DNA from 3 places in the Sphingobacterium sp. R2 genome. Region 1 is predicted to be linked to each of the others. Evidence: riboswitches for the same ligand, from Rfam matches in the RefSeq annotation. Region 1 holds a riboswitch; each other region holds the start of a gene.

Region 1 (4,420 bases):
TAAATTATACACCCGAACAGAAAGATGGTTCTGTAAAGATTGATAAAGCAGTGAAAATTGCTGAGCAATTTGAGGTATCTAAGCAGTTTTGGTCCTACCTCGTTGATAAAGGCGTCATTACCCAACCTGAAAATTTTATCCGTAGTATTCCACACCTAAGTGCAGTTTTTGGTGAAAAAGATGCTAAATTTCTAAAAACAAGATGGGAAACGTTAACCACCCAAAACTTGTTTAAGGGAATGGAGTATACTGAAGATGCTGAGTTGCTGAAATCATGGATTCCATTGATGATGGAGGGGCGTGATAAAAATGAAAAGATTGCTGCAACGAAAATGGATCTTGGTACAGATGTCAATTTTGGCTCATTGACACGTGATTTGATCACTAATCTTGCAAATAAAGAAAATATATCCATTTCGCTAAACCATGAAGTCATTGACATTGAACGTGAAGATGATGGTCGTTGGGAAGTGGAGGTCAAAGATTTAAAAACAGGAGTAAAGAGAGAAATCAAAGCGAAATTTGTATTTATTGGTGCTGGTGGACACTCCTTGCTGTTGTTGGAAAAATCCGGAATACCAGAAGCAAAAGGCTATGGTGGCTTTCCGGTAGGAGGCCAATGGCTACGTTGTGTGAATGATGAGATTATTAAAGCACATCACGCCAAAGTGTACGGCAAAGCTTCTGTGGGCGCTCCACCGATGTCTGTACCGCACTTAGATACGCGTTATATTGATGGCAAACAAGCTTTGTTATTTGGTCCTTATGCGGGTTTTTCCACAAAATTCCTCAAACAGGGTTCTTATTTCGATCTACCTGCTTCGATCAAGTTGTCGAATATCCGTCCGATGCTATCTGCCGGACTTGATAATTTGCCCTTGACCAAGTATTTGATCACAGAAGTCATGAAATCTCCGAAAGATAAACTGGAGTCATTGAAACAATTTATGCCCACAGCAAAATTGGAGGACTGGGTTATTGAGAAGGCGGGACAACGGGTTCAGGTGATCAAGAAAGATGAAAAGAGAGGTGGGATTTTGGAATTTGGAACAGAGGTCGTCTCTAGTTCAGATGGTTCTATTGCCGCGTTATTGGGTGCTTCTCCTGGCGCTTCTACCTCTGTCGCGATCATGATCAGCTTGCTGAAGAAATGTTTCCCTGAACGTGCTAAATCAGATGAATACAGGAAGAAGTTACGTGAGATGATACCATCACACGGGAAATCATTGAACGACGACGCACAGCTTTGTAAAGAAACACGTATACGCACACACAAAGCGTTGAAATTAATCGCTATCGATTAATCAGGCCCGACCAACAATATACTTGAGGGGTGCTTCGAACGGCTTCTGCCGTTCTAGGCTGAGATTATACCCAATAAAAGCGATTGTTCCTCTTTGTACAATCGCTTTTATATACCTGATCCAGGTAATGCTGGCGTAGGGATTTAATTTCAATAAAAACAGCTGTTTTCTCCCCGAAGGTTTATTATAAGATCGCACGCACTAATAAACAATTCGAATGACTCCCGAATCCATGATCGAAGCTTTGATAAAACAGATGCAACAAGCCACAGTGGCAGAATGGCTAGGTGTTTCTTTCGGCATTTTGCAAGTCTGGTTTTCACGGCAAAATAAATCAATCCATTATATTTTTGGCATTATAGGTATACTGATATCCGTATATGTATTATTTCACGCAAAACTGTATGCTGAAATATTGCTGCACCTGTATTATTTAGTCATGAGCATTTACGGCTGGATGTATTGGAAATATAGCAGTGACGCTGCTACGCCGATCACACGTTGTGAAAAGAAAGATTGGTGGATAGTATGCTTTATCTGCACCGCTGGTTTTTTGTTGTTCTATTTTGGATTGGTGCATTTAACAGACTCCGATGTTCCACTATGGGATTCCGCCGTTTCCTGCACCGCTTGGGCAGGAATGTGGTTGTTGGCAAAACGCAAAATAGAAAATTGGATACTGTTGAATATTAGCAATCTAATGGCCATTCCATTATTGATCCATAAAGGATTGTTTCTCTATTCCGGACTGACTTTGTTTTTATTTGTGATGGCATTTAGTGGATATTTAAATTGGAGGAAAATAATACGTGAAGAGAGATATGCAACTCAATAGTGCGGATATTGCCATTCTGAAAGACAGTCAGGCAAAAGGTATTCAGCAGAAATCTTTGTCGGATGAACAGTTGGAACTAATCTATCGCAGAAAATGGTTTAAAATCTGGATTCCCGTTGAACTGGGTGGATTAGGTTTAACGGTACCAGAAGGTCTGAATGTATTGGCTGATTTAGCGTATTGGGACGGCGGACTGGCCTGGACAGTGACATTATGTTCGGGAGCAAATCTTTTTGTCGGTTTTATTGATCGCGTTCTAGGCGATCAAATCTTTAAAATGGAACGGGTTTGTTTCGGTGGTAGCGGGCAGGCATCGGGCACAGCAACGCGCGATGGTGAACATTATCGACTCACAGGGTTTTGGAAGTACGCTACTGGGGCTCCACATTTAACCCATTTTACGTTGAATGCAACGATTCAGGAAGGGGGGAAACCCGTAATGGATGACAAAGGGAATCCACTTGTAAAATCATTTTTTGTCGATAGAGAACATGCGCTGGTTCATTATGACTGGGATACGTTCGGATTAGAGGTGACTGCCTCGCACTCTTTTTCGCTGCAGGACGTCCTAGTTGATGGTAAACAGTGTTTTGAAATCAATGCGGCGAAAAGCACACGCAGTGATCTACGCTATCAATATCCCTTTATGCCTTTTGCTGAGTTGACCTTGCTGGCCAATTTTATCGGGATGTATAAGCGATTTCTGGATTTGATTGAAAAACTGTTTGTGTTAAAAAGTAAAGCGTCCAATTGGGAACAGGCAGCGAGTAAAGCTGCTTTCGGCATGCTCGATGAGCTTCAACAGGATTACACCATACGAAAGGATGCTATCTTGCATTTGGCTGACCATTCTTGGGATAACCTCAGTAATGGTATCGATAATGCCACAATTTATGCGCAAATAGCCACGCAAAGCCGTGATTTTGTCTCTTCCATTTTAACGAATACCGTTAAACTCTATCCTCAGGCAGGGATTTTGGGGGCTGCCGTGGACCAAGAGATCAATATCATCTTCCGAAATATTTTTACTGCTTCACAGCATAAGTTGTTGCAGAAGAGTATATAGACAATAGCTTTGTTTTAAAAATTTTTTGTTACAAATGCTGCGTTATCTACAGATTTTCCGCTGCTAATTTTTGGTGTGCCAAAAGAAGAACCGCTAGTAACCAACTTGCCCGTTTTTACAGTGATTGCTCAGTGCTTGTTCAGTGCTTGTTCAGTGATGATTCAGTGACGAGTGAACAAGCACTGAACGAGTACTGGGTAACAATTGTTCTAAGGCTGTGCCTAGGGGTAAATTGGTATTTGGATATCTGCTATCTAATTGGTATATTAGCTATTTTTTCGCCATGAAATGGCCAACCGATTCGTATACATTGCTGAAAAATATTCGCGTGCCCACGTCAACACGGAGCTGGAGTTCGTAGCGTAAAAAAAAGGAGATCATCTCATTGAAATGTCTCCTTTTGTGTTCCCGGCGGGGGTCGAACCCACATCGTCAGAACCGGAATCTGAAATTCTATCCATTGAACTACGGGAACGTCCCGCAAAGATATATTATTTTCTAGATCTAACAAATATCTTTACGATAAAATTGTAACTTTTAGCAGGCAATTTTTAGCGATAATTAGCGCCGTTTTTTTGCATATAAATTTCACCCGCTCCTCGTTTTTTTTTAACTCAGTGCTAATGATTCATTTGTGCATACTTCGGATCAAAAAATGATGCTAGTTGACAGCAGGTTGGTTATGACCGCGGGTGGTATTGCGTGATTACAGAATGCAGGTATTCCTTGTCTATATGCGTATATATTTCGGTAGTGGTGATACTTTCATGTCCGAGCATGTCCTGTACAGCCCGCAGATCGGCCCCGCCTTCCACTAAATGAGAGGCAAAGCTATGGCGGAAGGTATGTGGGCTAATGTTTTTCTGTAACCCTATTTTTAAGGCAAGTTCTTTGATGATCAAAAAAACCATGACCCGGGATAATGCAGCTCCTCGTCTATTGAGAAATACAATATCTTCATTTCCCGGTTTAATCTTGATATGCGGCCTGATGGTTTCCAGGTAGATGCGAAGGTATTTAATGGCATGTTGACCAATTGGTATGAGACGCTCTTTGTTTCCCTTCCCTTCGACTTTTATAAATTCTACATCTAAAAATAGATTGGATAGTTTGAGTGTGGTAAGTTCCGAAACACGAAGGCCACATCCGTATAAGATTTCGATGATTGTTTTATTTCGTTGGCCTTCGGATGAAGAGAGATCAATTGCAGAAATC
Region 2 (4,420 bases), 1.2 Mb from region 1:
GAGATGTACGCCGTCAGCATCGACAGCCGCTGCAAGCGCAGTATGATCATTGATGATACAGGTGGCACCATATCGCGAACACACGTTTTTGACCTGTTCTGCCAATCTGTAAACATACGCTTGGTGAGCTCCCTTCCATCTCACTTGTATCCATTTTACACCAGCATCAAGGGCCTTTAAAATATTATCTTTTTGTGCTGCTAATGTTTGTCCTTGTGATATGTATTGAAGTTTTTCCATAGTTTTTGTTGACATGCAATGAAATTTTGAATTGGGTCGGGATGCTGCCATAAAGCGCCGTACAAGGCTATTCCCTCTGCCCCTTCCTGCAACGGGAGGAGACAGTTAGCTTGGTTTATTCCGCCAAGTGCTATCAGACGAACAGTAAAATTAACGCGATTTGGAAGCTGATTCAGTTGAGCATTATACCTTCCGTATTCTTTTTTTGAAATACTTGGAAATATCGGACTTAGAAAAGCATAGGTCCAGCATTTATCCAGTTTGTTGAATGCCGCAATATCATGTACAGATGTCGAGCAAATAATTGTAGTGTTCACCTGATTGGAGGGACTATGCTGTCTGCTCCATTCATTCCGATGAATGCGTGAGATCCCGAGTTCCGTCGATAGGTGAGGGTGAGAATGAAGAACTAACTTTTCAAGATATGCAGGATCTATTGATTCTACATATCTTGCCATTTGTAAATCTGTAAAATGATATTTGCGTAAGTGCAGGATATCGAGCCCCTTCTCAAGAAGGGTATGGATAACCGCTTTTTCAGCATGTATGGTCTCTTCTGGCGTTAGTGCAATGATCATAAATAGAGTTCTTTACCCTGTGCGATAAATTCTTGCGATTTTTCAAGCATACCCTGCGCTGCACTATCCCGTATTTCCTGCGTAATCTTCATGGAGCAAAATTTGGGGCCACACATGGAACAGAAATGAGCTACTTTAGCTGCATCTGCAGGCAAGGTTTCGTCATGATACTCACGTGCGGTATCCGGATCTAGGGAAAGATTGAATTGATCTTCCCATCTAAATTCAAATCTCGCTTTACTTAAAGCATTGTCACGATACTGCGCTCCAGGGTGTCCTTTGGCCAAATCAGCAGCATGTGCGGCTAGTTTGTACGTGATCACACCATCTTTAACATCTTTTTTATTTGGTAATCCGAGATGTTCTTTTGGGGTGACATAACAAAGCATGGCACAACCGTACCAACCGATCATTGCAGCTCCAATCGCCGAAGTAATATGGTCATACCCCGGAGCGATATCGGTAGTAAGCGGGCCTAAGGTATAAAATGGGGCTTCATTACAACATTCCAGTTGTTTGTCCATATTTTCTTTGATCAGTTGCATGGGCACGTGGCCGGGGCCCTCTATCATTACCTGAACATCGTGTTTCCAGGCGATCTTGGTGAGTTCGCCCAGTGTTTCGAGCTCAGCAAATTGAGCCGCATCGTTGGCGTCCGCAATAGCTCCTGGACGGAGACCATCGCCAAGTGAAAAAGCAACATCATATCGTTTCATGATCTCACAAATCTCCTCAAAATGGGTATAGAGAAAGTTTTCTTTGTGGTGAAAAAGACACCATTTGGCCATGATAGAACCACCCCTTGAGACGATACCAGTTACTCGTGTTGCTGTAAGATGAATGTAGCGAAGCAATACACCGGCGTGTATAGTAAAGTATGAAACACCTTGTTCCGCCTGTTCGATCAAAGTGTCTTTAAAAATCTCCCAAGTAAGGTCTTCGGCCACACCTTTTACTTTTTCTAATGCCTGATAGATTGGAACGGTACCGATTGGAACTGGTGAATTGCGGATGATCCACTCGCGGGTTTCATGGATATTTTTACCGGTGGATAGATCCATGATCGTGTCGGCTCCCCAACGACAGGCCCATACCGCTTTCTCAACTTCTTCCTCTATACTTGAACTTACAGCGCTATTGCCAATATTGGCATTAATTTTAACAAGAAAGTTGCGCCCGATAATCATGGGTTCACTTTCAGGGTGATTGATGTTATTGGGAATGATCGCTCTCCCGGCAGCGATCTCTTCGCGGACAAACTCGGGAGTAATCGTTTTTCTAGGGATTCTGGCACCAAAGTTTTGGCCTGTATGCTGATGATCCATTCCGGGGGTGCTGGCTACTAGCTGCTCGATATGTTGATTTTCGCGGATAGCTACGTACTCCATTTCAGGCGTAATGATACCTTGCTTTGCATAATGTAATTGGGTGACATTACTCCCGGCAGAGGCTACTTTTGGTTTATGACTATAGGCAAATCGGAGTTCATCCAACGTTGGATCAGAAAGGCGTTGTTGTCCATATTCAGAGCTGATGCCCGCCAGCTGTATGACATCCTGGCGATTCAATATCCATTGTTCGCGAAGCCGGGGGAGACCTTTTCGGATATCGATCTGAAAATTCTCATCGGTATATGGACCAGAGGTGTCGTAGATTGTAATAGGGGGATTAATTTCTACTTGTCCATTGCTTAATTTGGTTGGACTTAAAGAAATTTGGCGCATAGCCACTTGAATAGGAAATAGTGTTCCAGGTACAAAAATTTTTTTTGAATTGGGAAAAGGGGATTGCGTAATTGTTTCAGCTGTCATTTTTTCTGAATTGAAGTGAATGATTAGGGTGATTTTTTTTAATCATTATCCGCCTTGCGATGCGGTTATTAAGATGATTTGATCGTGAGGTTTGAGTGTTGTTTTAGCCCAATCGTCCTTAGGTATAACATGGTTGTTGATGGCAGCAGCAACACCTTGGGTTTTGCCAGATAGTTCCAAAACCAATAGTTCCTCAAGTGAAGAAGGAGCGGGGTCGAAAGATCGAATTTGATGATTTATTGTAAGTTCCATTCCTTAATTTTTTTGGTTAAACTTTAGGAATGGCTACACGAAGGTACAGCAATGCACCTGTTAGACAGCTCACTTTTCCCTACGCCAGTATGATCCGGATCAGGTTCTAAGGGTAAAATCTCAGCCTGCACAAGCAGACACCCCTAAAGTTAAAACGAAGATAGTATTATTTTTGTGAAAGTTGCAAGAATTTTAATTTAAATGCCTCATATATACAGCAGGAAAGTACAGGTCGCGATTTGCGAAATATTTGATATATTAGTTTTTTAATCAGCTAAAACAATTTAACAGTAACCAAGAATTATATCCTTTAATGCGTAGAATTTTATTGATAATAATATTGTGTATGGCAAGTACTGCCTATGCACAATCCAAGAATAACTGCAAGGCTGTAAAGTTGACATGCGAACATCTGGTCAATCCTTTAGGCATTGACGCATCCCACCCGAGATTAAGCTGGCGCCTTGAAGACCGGCGAAAGGGCGCCCTACAGCAAGCTTATCAGATTCTTTTAGCGCAAGATTCCCTTGAATTGTTACATGGGGTAAAAGCGCATTGGGACAGTGGAAAGCAGCTAAGTTCGGCGATGTTGGTGCACTATAATGGTACCGAGTTAAAGCCGCGGATAAAATACTTTTGGAGAGTAAAAGTATGGGACCGAGACGGTATTTCCAGCGTTTCAGCAATAGCATCTTTCGAGACTGGAATGATGGGGAAGGATCTTTGGACAGGAAAATGGATCAGTGACAATAAAGATATCAATGCGCGCAACGCTCCGTATTTTAGGACTGAATTCACTATCAAAAAGCGGATAAAATCGGCTCGTGCTTATGTTGCCGCTGCCGGATTATATGAGCTTTCTATTAATGGCGTGCGCATTGGAGACCACCGTCTTGATCCTATGTATACGCGATTTGATCGAAGAACACTGTATGTGGTAGAGGATGTTACCGGACAACTACAACAAGGTGCGAATGCGATTGGCGTCGTTTTGGGGAATGGCTGGTATAATCACCAGCCACTGGCGGTTTGGAATTTTCATCAAGCACCGTGGCGGGCCCGGCCAATATTCTGTTTGGAGCTTAAAATCGAGTATACAGACGGTACGTGGGAGACGGTCGTTTCGGATAAGCAGTGGAAAACAGCTACCGGTCCAATTATCTATAACAATATTTATACGGGTGAGCATTATGATGCTCGACTTGATATGCCCGGCTGGGACAAACCTAAATATGATGATTCAACTTGGCAGGCTGTTCAGTACAGAAATGCGCCATCTGCACATATCGTTTCCCAACAGATGGTACCGATTCGGCTCGTGAAGTCCTATAAGCCCAAATCAGTGACAAAGATAGACCAACGTACTTATGTTTTCGATATGGGTCAGAATATGGCTGGAATTACAAAAATTAAAGTCAAAGGAGCTGCAGGGACTATGCTACATATCAAGCATGGTGAACGATTGTCGGCAGATGGGCGTCTTGATCTGTCCAATATCGATGTTTATTATCTTGGCGATAAGGAAAAGGAGCCCTTTCA
Region 3 (4,420 bases), 1.6 Mb from region 1:
ATAATAGCGATGTTAGCTCTTGACTACGGAGATGTCCACCTTTAATCAAAACGGATTGACAGCCTTTTGCCAGTAGGGTATTTCCCGCTTTTTCCATCTTCAGGACATTGTCTATAACTTCGTCTACCAGGACACCTACCTCATCTAAATTTGGTGTAATCAGCGTTGCTAAAGGAAAAAGAAGTTCAATGCAGGCCTGAATTGTATCATCATGAATGAGCTTGTGTCCACTCGTTGACACCATGACTGGATCAAAGACGATAGGCCCTTTATATTCTTTTAAATAGCTGCTAATAAGCTTCACAAGTTCAATATTGTGTACCATCCCTATTTTGATTGCGTCGGGATAGATATCATCAAAAATCGCATCCAATTGATCCCTGACGGCTGCAGTAGGGATTTCATAAATATTTCTTACACCTTGTGTATTCTGTACTGGCAGGGCGGTTAATACATTCATGGCATAACAGCCTAATGCAGATATCGTTTTGGTGTCTGCCTGTATACCTGCTCCACCACTACCATCGAACCCCGCAATGCTGAGTACGGTAGGGACCCTGTATTTTTTATCTTTTGTCATTTTAATAGTTCTTTTAGTTGTGCACTGGCCTGTCTGGGGTCTTGGCTTCGGCAGATGGCCGAAACGACTGCAATGGAGTCTGCACCTGCTTTCCAAGCCTGTTCAGCGGTTTGCAAATTCATGCTGCCGATTGCAATCAATGGTTTTTCCGTCCTATTCCTAAGTTGCTTTAAACCCGAAATTCCCCATTCGGTTATCGTATCCACTTTTGTTCTCGTTGAAAAAATAGGGCTTACACCAAGGTGGTCGACAGCGCACATTTGTTGACTTTCCAGTTGTTGCATGTCTTCTATGGACCAGCCAATAGTCAATTTGTCGCCATATTTTTCGCGAATTGCGAGCGGCTGCACATCATTTTGACCCACATGTACTCCCCATGCCTCGATTTGGGCAGCGATTGCTACGGAATCATTGATCACGAGCGGAATACCATAATGATCGGTCAGTTTTTTTAAACGGATGGCTTTATCCAAAAATGTGGCCGGATCGTCAGCTTTTTCGCGCAATTGTATAAGATCGACTCCACCAATAATGGCCTCTTCAGCGACATTTAGCCAATTTTGAGGATAACAGTCGCGCTCAGAAATGACTAAATATAAAGGGTAGGGAAACAGCGGATTAATGCGCATAGCGTTTGATCTTGAGCGTTGATTTTAGACGTTCTGCATTGAGCTGATAGAGTTCATCATAGAGATTTAACTGCAGGCTACCTGGGCCAGCTGCGGTTTGGGCAGCGCGTTCTCCCGCTAAGCTCAAAATGGATACACCGGCAACAGCTGCTTCAAAATAGTGGTCCGTAACACCTAAAAATGCCCCGATGAGTGCAGTAGCGCTGCAGCCAAGTCCGGTAACTTGCGTCATTAAAGGGTGACCATTATAGACTTCAACCCGGTATTCTTCCGAAAGGATATAGTCTACTTCTCCAGAAATACAGATAATTGAGCCGGTTTGCTCTTGTAATAATTGGCCAAATCGGAGGGCATCTTTACTGGCTGTCGTGCTGTCGACTCCCTTTGTGTTCGGTTGGTTGAAATTGTACAGCGTCATGATTTCTGATGCATTTCCACGAATAACCGTTGGTTTGAGATCCAGTAGATTGGATAATAAATCATTGCGGAATGCTGATATCCCAGCACCAACAGGATCAAGTACCCATGGACGTCCAATGGTATTGGCATGTTCGGTAGCAACCAGCATAGCTTCGGCAGTAGCTTCACTCAAGGTGCCGATATTAATGACAAGAGCTTGTGCAATATCGACAACCTCGCGTACTTCTAATGGACTGTGTACCATCACAGGGGACGCTCCTAGGGCTAAAAGTGCGTTGGCAGTATTGTTCATCACAACGAGGTTTGTGATGTTGTGTACGAGGGGTTTTTCGACCCTCAGCTGCTCTAATAAATTGATAATTGAATCTTCCATTCCTTTTACATATGCTAAGATGTACTGTATGGCCTTGGCGGGAAGAAGAGCGATAGCCTGTGCAGTAAAGGAGTATGCTGTACAGTGGATTTTTGCTTTTCCCTACGCCGGTATAAACCGAATCAGGTTCAAAGGGACTATCTCAATTCTATACAGAATACCCCCAAAGCCAAACCAAACTTAAACAAAAAAGTGGACTTTTCATATCCGTCATTTTTCGATCACTTAGCTTGTTGAATTAATCGACCGTATTTTGATCGGCACTAATTTCAATATATTCAACAGGGGTATAGGTAACCCGGGCAAAATTTTTGGTCAAAAGTTCGGTTTCCAAAATCTTTCCACCCTGAAATTTTAAAAACTTCTCGCGCCAAATCTCATTTTTACGAAAGAACTGATTGTCAATTTTAAGAAATTGATGTTCTTTTTCAAAGACATGATAGGCAAAGTCAAGTTCTTGATCAATTCTTAATTCACCCTCTAAACATTTGTCTGTAAACCAGAGGTTTATTTGAAAGGTGTAAGGCGTGTTGTTGGTGAACTGATAATCGCGATAATTATAAAAGACGGTAGCTCCACTACCGAATGGCAATACACGGCCATCGTCCGGAAAAGGGTCAAAAGAGTGGTGATAACGTTCGTTGACGGTGAGTGGACTATGGATAACAAGCCAATGGATGAGGTTGGATATTTGACAGATTCCACCGCCAATACCCGCTCTTGCTTCACCAAAGGATAACTCCATTCCAGGCAGATATCCTTTTTTTACAGTGGGTAGTCCAACGAGTTTACAAAATGAAAAGGTTTCCTCCGGTCTGATCAGAATGCTATTAATCTGTGCAGCTGCAATTTTCAGGTTGGTAACTTTGTTAATCTGCAATTGCATATTATTTTCGCCCAGTTTTTTTAATAAGACAGACTGATGCTTCTTAATACGAAAGGGAAGTTTTTCAGCTGATTTAGCTGTGCTGTATTTTTTGTTGTCAATTAGCCAGATGACTTTTCTTTGTACTCTTCTTACCCATACCGCAAAAAAGTAGAGTATGGGATGGCGTTGACTGATCAGTTTTCTTTTTCTCAATTTGACGTTTTTGTATCGCTATCAAAATTAGTGCAGAAATGTGTTTTTAGCCGTATTTTGTCGCATATTTTTTATCAAAGTCAAGAATCTTATTTCCGGAGTTTAGCGCAGTTTTTCAGTTTGTTTAGTTGGTTTTCCTTACCTGTATGTACTTTGCCGTTAACTGTCCCTCCTTGTTGTATACTAGATTTTCAAAGGCACAGTTGCCGCGGTCTTTTACAATTGATTTTTGTTGTAATACACCCTCATAATAAAACTCATCAATCGTTTCGTTGGCTCGGTAGGATCGCTTGATTTCAGCTGTCAGTCGATCGCTTTGATCGAAGGTTTGACGTAGCGAATAGTCACTTGTTTCCGGACTATCATACTGATAGCGGACGCGACTTTCTCTTTGATCATTTCTGCCCGAAATCTCTTCAGTAATTCGATTCTGTTGATCATAACTGTAAATGGTCCAGTCTCTCCGTTGATAGACAAAATGAATGGATTCACTTTTTATAACCTGAAGTTTACTGTTCAAGTGATAAATTATCGCCGATTCAAATGTAGGATCGTAGGAAACAATGGCATTTGGGAGATACCGGTAAATTGTACTGCTGCTCCATTTACTATTTTGAAGGTACTGTATGGAGTCGATAAGTCCGAATTGATTATAGCATCTTTTGTTGTAATAATTATTTCCCCCGGAAAGATTGTTCGATGTGATCTCTTTGCCTTCTTCATATACCGTCGTCATCATTGCACCGGATTGCACCGCATTTTCGTCCGAAAACTGCTGCATTACATAAGTGCCGTCACATATCTTCTTACGCTGACTGTAATAAAGAGGAAGAGCGGGATTTGCGATAATAGCCGCTGCATATTGCCCGGATGGAATAAATTGAACTTGTGCGATTGAGTCAAAGAAATGTGAGGCATTATATTGTGCCGAAGCTTTCGTTGATGCAATTTGTGTGCTGGTGTTTAATAACGGTTTGGCTGCTGCCAGATAGGTATTACTATCGTATATGATCTTGGGTTTGGCTAATCCATCAAACAAGATCATGGCTTGACGTTGCTTCAATGACAATACGTCGATAGTCCATTGGTGATTTTTAACGATGAATGTGAGTTTTTTTGCATCGGTTTTTGTGACCAATAACTTTGTTGTGCTAAAAGGCACTAGTTTGAAAATCTCAGCAGCATTTTTTTCGTGTAGACGCATGATGAAATCAGTTGATTTATCGGACTCATTGGTTACAAAAAGAACTGCATGCGTTGGGCTAGCTATTGTTAGCGATTTTACTGTTTGCGATGCCGCGCTGGGACTATATAACAGCAATATCAACAACTGAATG

Evidence for each region. Region 1 has a riboswitch for thiamine pyrophosphate ahead of pnuC (nicotinamide riboside transporter PnuC). Riboswitches for the same ligand answer to the same signal wherever they lie in the genome.
Region 2: linked by a shared signal. The riboswitch ahead of thiS (sulfur carrier protein ThiS) and the one ahead of pnuC (nicotinamide riboside transporter PnuC) in region 1 are both predicted to bind thiamine pyrophosphate.
Region 3: linked by a shared signal. The riboswitch ahead of thiM (hydroxyethylthiazole kinase) and the one ahead of pnuC (nicotinamide riboside transporter PnuC) in region 1 are both predicted to bind thiamine pyrophosphate.

Annotation. Positions count from the first base shown of each region.
Region 1 covers NZ_CP142884.1:3,215,892-3,220,311, forward strand. The annotation lists gene VXM68_RS13270 (malate:quinone oxidoreductase) at 1-1,304, shown strand, start outside; TPP riboswitch at 1,320-1,464, shown strand; gene pnuC (nicotinamide riboside transporter PnuC) at 1,561-2,139, shown strand; gene VXM68_RS13280 (acyl-CoA dehydrogenase) at 2,114-3,205, shown strand; tRNA gene VXM68_RS13285 (tRNA-Arg) at 3,609-3,680, opposite strand; gene xerD (site-specific tyrosine recombinase XerD) at 3,886-4,420, opposite strand, start outside.
Region 2 covers NZ_CP142884.1:4,460,044-4,464,463, reverse strand. The annotation lists gene thiE (thiamine phosphate synthase) at 1-255, opposite strand, end outside; gene VXM68_RS18740 (thiamine phosphate synthase) at 201-818, opposite strand; gene thiC (phosphomethylpyrimidine synthase ThiC) at 815-2,629, opposite strand; gene thiS (sulfur carrier protein ThiS) at 2,675-2,881, opposite strand; TPP riboswitch at 2,941-3,036, opposite strand; gene VXM68_RS18725 (family 78 glycoside hydrolase catalytic domain) at 3,228-4,420, shown strand, end outside.
Region 3 covers NZ_CP142884.1:4,779,936-4,784,355, reverse strand. The annotation lists gene thiD (bifunctional hydroxymethylpyrimidine kinase/phosphomethylpyrimidine kinase) at 1-580, opposite strand, end outside; gene thiE (thiamine phosphate synthase) at 577-1,209, opposite strand; gene thiM (hydroxyethylthiazole kinase) at 1,199-2,002, opposite strand; TPP riboswitch at 2,085-2,177, opposite strand; gene VXM68_RS20210 (VanW family protein) at 2,241-3,083, opposite strand; gene VXM68_RS20205 (hypothetical protein) at 3,208-4,420, opposite strand, start outside.